2 regions of the Paenibacillus sp. S33 genome follow, and region 1 is predicted to be linked to the other one. Evidence: a T-box and tRNA genes for the amino acid it is inferred to sense, from the RefSeq annotation. Region 1 holds a T-box; the other holds one or more tRNA genes.
The links. A T-box is a leader RNA that pairs with one kind of tRNA and senses whether it is charged. The one in region 1 lies ahead of ileS (isoleucine--tRNA ligase), so its partner is inferred to be a tRNA-Ile.
Positions count from the first base shown of each region.

Region 2: it has a tRNA-Ile gene. The T-box ahead of ileS (isoleucine--tRNA ligase) is inferred to sense a tRNA for this amino acid. The anticodon was not compared.

Region 1 covers NZ_JBSIEZ010000001.1:3,591,604-3,594,785, forward strand. The annotation lists gene ileS (isoleucine--tRNA ligase) at 1-1,525, opposite strand, end outside; T-box leader at 1,604-1,883, opposite strand; gene ACWGXJ_RS16340 (DivIVA domain-containing protein) at 2,046-2,555, opposite strand; gene ACWGXJ_RS16345 (YlmH family RNA-binding protein) at 2,728-3,182, opposite strand, start outside.
Region 2 covers NZ_JBSIEZ010000001.1:391,576-394,757, forward strand. The annotation lists rRNA gene ACWGXJ_RS01670 (23S ribosomal RNA) at 1-930, shown strand, start outside; rRNA gene rrf (5S ribosomal RNA) at 1,084-1,200, shown strand; tRNA gene ACWGXJ_RS01680 (tRNA-Ile) at 1,237-1,313, shown strand; tRNA gene ACWGXJ_RS01685 (tRNA-Ala) at 1,336-1,411, shown strand; tRNA gene ACWGXJ_RS01690 (tRNA-Asn) at 1,416-1,491, shown strand; tRNA gene ACWGXJ_RS01695 (tRNA-Met) at 1,526-1,599, shown strand; tRNA gene ACWGXJ_RS01700 (tRNA-Ser) at 1,603-1,694, shown strand; tRNA gene ACWGXJ_RS01705 (tRNA-Glu) at 1,727-1,798, shown strand; tRNA gene ACWGXJ_RS01710 (tRNA-Val) at 1,805-1,880, shown strand; tRNA gene ACWGXJ_RS01715 (tRNA-Met) at 1,910-1,983, shown strand; tRNA gene ACWGXJ_RS01720 (tRNA-Asp) at 2,009-2,085, shown strand; tRNA gene ACWGXJ_RS01725 (tRNA-Phe) at 2,152-2,224, shown strand; tRNA gene ACWGXJ_RS01730 (tRNA-Thr) at 2,251-2,326, shown strand; tRNA gene ACWGXJ_RS01735 (tRNA-Tyr) at 2,331-2,416, shown strand; tRNA gene ACWGXJ_RS01740 (tRNA-His) at 2,436-2,508, shown strand; tRNA gene ACWGXJ_RS01745 (tRNA-Gln) at 2,526-2,600, shown strand; tRNA gene ACWGXJ_RS01750 (tRNA-Lys) at 2,605-2,680, shown strand; tRNA gene ACWGXJ_RS01755 (tRNA-Leu) at 2,695-2,782, shown strand; tRNA gene ACWGXJ_RS01760 (tRNA-Gly) at 2,789-2,863, shown strand; tRNA gene ACWGXJ_RS01765 (tRNA-Cys) at 2,874-2,945, shown strand; tRNA gene ACWGXJ_RS01770 (tRNA-Arg) at 2,972-3,048, shown strand; tRNA gene ACWGXJ_RS01775 (tRNA-Pro) at 3,073-3,146, shown strand; tRNA gene ACWGXJ_RS01780 (tRNA-Gly) at 3,156-3,182, shown strand, end outside.

The sequences.
Region 1 (3,182 bases):
TACGAGTCATTTCGTATTTACCGCATTGACTACGAACCTTAATATCATCTACATATGGTTTGTGCAGCTCAATGTCCGCTGGTACATCGCCAATCGCACGTTCCCTCAATTCAGCAATACTATGTGGAGCGAACTGTTCTCCAGTTTCCTCACAAACCCAGATGTTTAGTGGTGTACCCCAATAGCGATCGCGACTGATGTTCCAATCCACCAGTTCCTCCAAAAACTTGCCAAAACGTCCTTCACGTATATGCCCCGGGTACCATTCGACTTCGCTGTTGTTGGCAATCAATTGATCCTTGATCGCAGTTGTTTTGATAAACCAGCTGTCCATAGCATAGTACAATAATGGAGTGTCGCAGCGCCAGCAGAACGGATAGCTATGCTCGTATTTTTCCTTGCTGTACAGCAAGCCTTTTTCGGACAGCATTTTAACAATATCTACATCACAGTCTTTCACAAAACGGCCTGCAAAATCAGTGATTTCCTCTACATAGTTACCTTGAAGATCCACCACGTTGATAAATTCAACACCATTTTCACGGCATACCCGGTAATCATCCTCACCATGCGCCGGAGCCATATGAACGATACCTGTACCGCTGGAGTCTGTTACGAACTTCGCACCCAGAATCTGATTACCCTTTTCAACCTGAAAATACGTAAATGGCGGGGTATACGTTTGGCCAACCAGTTCTGAACCGGATAGCGTGCCAATCACTTCATGTTCGCCTTTAATTACGTCCTCAACCAGATTTTTAGCAACGATGTATACACCGTCTTCCTGCTTCACACGTGCATATTCCAGTTCAGGGTTGACGGCGAGCGCCACGTGACTCGGCAAGGTCCAAGGCGTTGTCGTCCAAGCCAGTACATATTCACCACTGCTATGCAGCTTGAATTTAGCCGTAGCGCTCAGATCCTTCACATCTTTGTAGCCCTGCGCTACTTCATGAGAACTTAGCGTCGTTTGACAATCCGGGCAATACGGACTCACACGATGACCACGATACAGCAGATCTTTTTCATGAATCGTCGCCAAAATGTTCCATACACTCTCGATATAGTTATTATCCAATGTAATGTACGGGTTATCGAGGTCTGTCCAATATCCGATCGCTTCGGTTAGATCACGCCATTGTTGCTCGTACTCAAACACGCTCGCCTTACATTTTTTAATAAACTTTTCAACACCGTATTCTTCAATTTCAGGTTTGTGGGAGATTCCCAGCTGCTTTTGTACACCCAATTCTACCGGCAAGCCATGCGTGTCCCAGCCTGCCTTACGTACGACGCGGTATCCCTTCATTGTCTGATAGCGACCGACGAAATCCTTAATTACACGGCCCAGCACGTGACCGATATGCGGTTTACCGTTAGCTGTTGGTGGGCCTTCATAAAACACAAAATTTGGCTTTCCTTCACGATTTGTGATGGATTTACGGAATGTGTCCTCCTGCTTCCATTTGCTCAGGATGCGTAGGTCACGAGACCGTGCTTTTTCTTTAACATCCACTCTGTTCATACCGTCATACTCCCTCTCTGCTCATCATTGATTTCTCTAGCATTCCTAAAAAAAGCAACAAAAAAAGCCCCATCCCTGTAAAGGGACGAGACTGTGCTCGCGTTACCACCCTGATTCCGTAAAAACAGACCATTAAAAATACAGTCTCATCACGGCTCTCTGAGCCCCACTCAACTACAGCAGGGCGCCATTATAACGCATGGCAAACGGTGATTGCTTACACACGCCATAAATCTTAAGCGCTTCAGCTCACTTCTCCGGGAGGATCTTCGGTCATGTTCTGAACGTTGGCTTGCACCGGAAGGCCAACTCTCTGAGGGACAAATCATGACGTACTCGTTCCCATCAACGAATTAAACATGTTAAATTCATCGAAATCAGCAACATCGTTGCCTTGAATAACAATCATCAGCCGACAGACGGATAATCATTGAATTCAGTATAGTATTTACAGTTATAGCCTGTTTAAAGATAAAAGTCAACCCTAACTAAGCCTGATAAAAGCTTGTCAGAAATGAAATTAGTAAATTTCTTTCATCTCACGCTCGCGCTCCAGTACTTCGCGTTCCCGGTTTTCAAGTGCTTCCCAGCCGTCTTGGCTTAACAAGTCAAGCTGTGCTTCCACCAGTGTACGAAACCGTGCTCGGTAAATCGATGCCTGCTTCTTCAGTTCTTCAACCTCCAACGCAATCTTGCGGGATTTGGACAATGCTTCATTCACAATACGGTCCGCATTTTTTTCCGCTTCCTTCACGATCAGTTGGGATTCTTTCTTGGCGTTGTTACGAACTTCATCAGCCGCTTCCTGCGCTACGATAATCGTCTTACTCAGCGTATCCTCAATCGTCGCGAAATGATCGAGCTTCTCCTGTACGTTCAACAACTCGGTGCTCAGTTCTTTATTTTCACGAATAACGCCCTCGTAATCTTTGATCACCTGATCCAAAAATTCATTAACCTGATCCTCATCATAACCGCGAAGCCGGCGGGCAAATTCCTTGTTATGTATATCCAATGGCGTTAATGGCATGCCGTCCACCTCCTATAAGATTGACAAAAAATACATTTTCCGCGTCACGACGCTCACTATCATCTATCGGTCATCATACCCCGTTTTGTGAATACTGTACAGAGCAAAATCGTTCCAGTTCTTCGCTATAGCTTAATTCTTTCGACAGAAAGCTCGTAATTCCTGCCTACAGCTATACAAACTTACCAATTTTGACACGGAATCTTCCCTTTTTTGTCATCCCGTCTGTTTCAAGCACTTTGAAACGCCCAAAACCCTGCATGGAAATAACGTCCCCCGCTTTAAGTGGAGTGGATGGATTCTCCTCCACCTTCCAATTTACCCGGCACCGCCCCGCCCGAATCGGTGTTAATATTTTACTTCGGCTTAGCTTGTACACGTCGCTGGCAATACCGTCTAGGCGCAAGGAAGCGACCGTCAGATCTAGCGCATCTAATGCAACTCCCTTCGTTCGCAGACTCGCTACAGGCAACAGTTCTGTCCATACATGAACACGATGTACCTGCTGTAAATGCATCGTCATAAAATCACCAATCTCTGAAGCTACCAATACATGGCACCCATCATCCAGTACATGAATGTCCCCGATTTTCCCACGTTTGATTCCAAGCCCCAGTAGGGCACCTA
Region 2 (3,182 bases), 3.2 Mb from region 1:
CCGCACGAATGGCGTAACGACTTGGGCGCTGTCTCAACGAGAGATCCGGTGAAATTTTAATACCTGTGAAGATGCAGGTTACCCGCGACAAGACGGAAAGACCCCATGGAGCTTTACTGCAGCTTGATATTGAATTTGGGTACGATCTGTACAGGATAGGTGGGAGCCGTTGAATCTTGAGCGCCAGCTTGAGAGGAGGCATCCTTGGGATACCACCCTGATCGTATCTAGGTTCTAACTTGGTACCGTGATCCGGTGCGAGGACAGTGTCAGGTGGGCAGTTTGACTGGGGCGGTCGCCTCCTAAAGAGTAACGGAGGCGCCCCAAGGTTCCCTCAGAATGGTTGGAAATCATTCGAAGAGTGCAAAGGCAGAAGGGAGCTTGACTGCGAGACCTACAAGTCGAGCAGGGACGAAAGTCGGGCTTAGTGATCCGGTGGTACCGCATGGAAGGGCCATCGCTCAACGGATAAAAGCTACCCTGGGGATAACAGGCTTATCTCCCCCAAGAGTCCACATCGACGGGGAGGTTTGGCACCTCGATGTCGGCTCATCGCATCCTGGGGCTGAAGTAGGTCCCAAGGGTTGGGCTGTTCGCCCATTAAAGCGGTACGCGAGCTGGGTTCAGAACGTCGTGAGACAGTTCGGTCCCTATCTGTCGTGGGCGTAGGAAATTTGAGAGGAGCTGTCCTTAGTACGAGAGGACCGGGATGGACGTACCGCTGGTGTACCAGTTGTTCCGCCAGGAGCACCGCTGGGTAGCTATGTACGGAAGGGATAAGCGCTGAAAGCATCTAAGCGTGAAGCCCCCCTCAAGATGAGATTTCCCAATTAGTAAGACCCCTTGAAGACGACGAGGTAGATAGGTTGGGGGTGGAAGTGCAGTAATGCATGGAGCTGACCAATACTAATCGGTCGAGGGCTTATCCTAAAAAATAAAATGCAAATGAGTTTCGGATCCAGTTTTCAGGGTGTAACCTTGAAGGTATGTAGAAATACATACATACAAGCGCATGGCTATTCATTCACACGATAAGTGATGAACCGAATAACCACACGGTAGAATTTGCACAGCAAATTCATGTTTGGTGGCGATAGCGGAGGGGTTCCACACGTACCCATCCCGAACACGACCGTTAAGCCCTCCAGCGCCGATGGTACTTGGACCGCAGGGTCCTGGGAGAGTAGGACGTCGCCAAGCGATATCCTTCAAAGGATAATGAAGTTTTGCATGTTAGGGCCTTTAGCTCAGCTGGTTAGAGCGCACCCCTGATAAGGGTGAGGTCGGTGGTTCGAGTCCACTAAGGCCCACCACTTCCAGAATAACAAAAAGATTGGGGCCATAGCTCAGCTGGGAGAGCGCCTGCCTTGCACGCAGGAGGTCAGCGGTTCGATCCCGCTTGGCTCCACCAATATTCCCTGATAGCTCAGTTGGTAGAGCACTCGACTGTTAATCGAGTTGTCACAGGTTCGAGTCCTGTTCGGGGAGCCATGTTTTGAATATTTCTGAATTTTATATATAAGGTGGCGGCGTAGCTCAGCTGGCTAGAGCGTACGGTTCATACCCGTGAGGTCGGGGGTTCGATCCCCTCTGCCGCTACTCGGAGAGATACCCAAGTGGCTATAAGGGGACCCTCTGCTAAGGGGTTAGACTGCGAAAGTGGTGCGAGGGTTCGAATCCCTCTCTCTCCGCCATAAATTTATTGAAACCAGAACTTATTTTGCAAGGCCCGTTGGTCAAGGGGTTAAGACACCTCCCTTTCACGGAGGTAACAGGGGTTCGAATCCCCTACGGGTCATAATATGGAGGCTTAGCTCAGCTGGGAGAGCATCTGCCTTACAAGCAGAGGGTCGGGGGTTCGATCCCCTCAGCCTCCACCATAAGAAAATTGAGAAATGCCTTTTAATGTCGCGGGGTGGAGCAGTTCGGTAGCTCGTCGGGCTCATAACCCGAAGGTCGTAGGTTCAAATCCTACCCCCGCAATTAATTTCCTGTTGGAAATGCCTCTGGAACTGTGGTGTAGAGGCCTAACATGCCTGCCTGTCACGCAGGAGATCGCGGGTTCGAATCCCGTCAGTTCCGCCATTTTAACTTCATATATAATTGGCATATATAGTGCGGATTATATGATGTAGTAATAAAATAAAATATGGCTCGGTAGCTCAGTCGGTAGAGCAGAGGACTGAAAATCCTCGTGTCGGCGGTTCGATTCCGTCCCGAGCCACCTTTCAAGTGGGAATTGAGTAATGTGCCGGTGTAGCTCAACTGGTAGAGCAACTGACTTGTAATCAGTAGGTTGGGGGTTCAAGTCCTCTCGCCGGCACCATTTTGGAGGATTAGCGAAGTGGCCAAACGCATCAGACTGTAAATCTGCTCCCTTACGGGTTCGGTGGTTCGAATCCATCATCCTCCACCAGTCTTTTCATAATCATATGGCGGTCGTGGCGAAGTGGTTAACGCACCGGACTGTGACTCCGGCATTCGTGGGTTCAAGCCCCATCGGCCGCCCTTTATTCTTAATCTATTGGGGATTAGCCAAGCGGTAAGGCAACGGACTTTGACTCCGTCATGCATAGGTTCAAATCCTATATCCCCAGCCATTAAGAGCCATTAGCTCAGTTGGTAGAGCACCTGACTTTTAATCAGGGTGTCGAAGGTTCGAGTCCTTCATGGCTCACCATTTATAATTATTTTGCGGTCGTGGCGGAATTGGCAGACGCGCACGGTTCAGGTCCGTGTGGGCTAACCCCCCGTGGAGGTTCGAGTCCTCTCGACCGCACCATATTTTGCGGACGTGGCTCAGCGGTAGAGCATCGCCTTGCCAAGGCGAGGGTCGCGGGTTCGATTCCCGTCGTCCGCTCCATTATCCATACGGCGCCATAGCCAAGTGGTAAGGCAAAGCTCTGCAAAAGCTTCATTCCCCAGTTCAAATCTGGGTGGCGCCTTGACTACTCATTATGGAATTTAATATGCGCCCTTAGCTCAGCTGGATAGAGCGTTTGACTACGAATCAAAAGGCCGGGAGTTCGAATCTCTCAGGGCGCGCCATTTCTTAAAAAAAATGTATAATGTCGGGATGTAGCTCAGCTTGGTAGAGCACCTGGTTTGGGACCAGGGGGTCGCATGTTCAAATCGTGTCATCCCGATACTGATTTGCGGGTGTAGTTCAATGGTAGAACTCC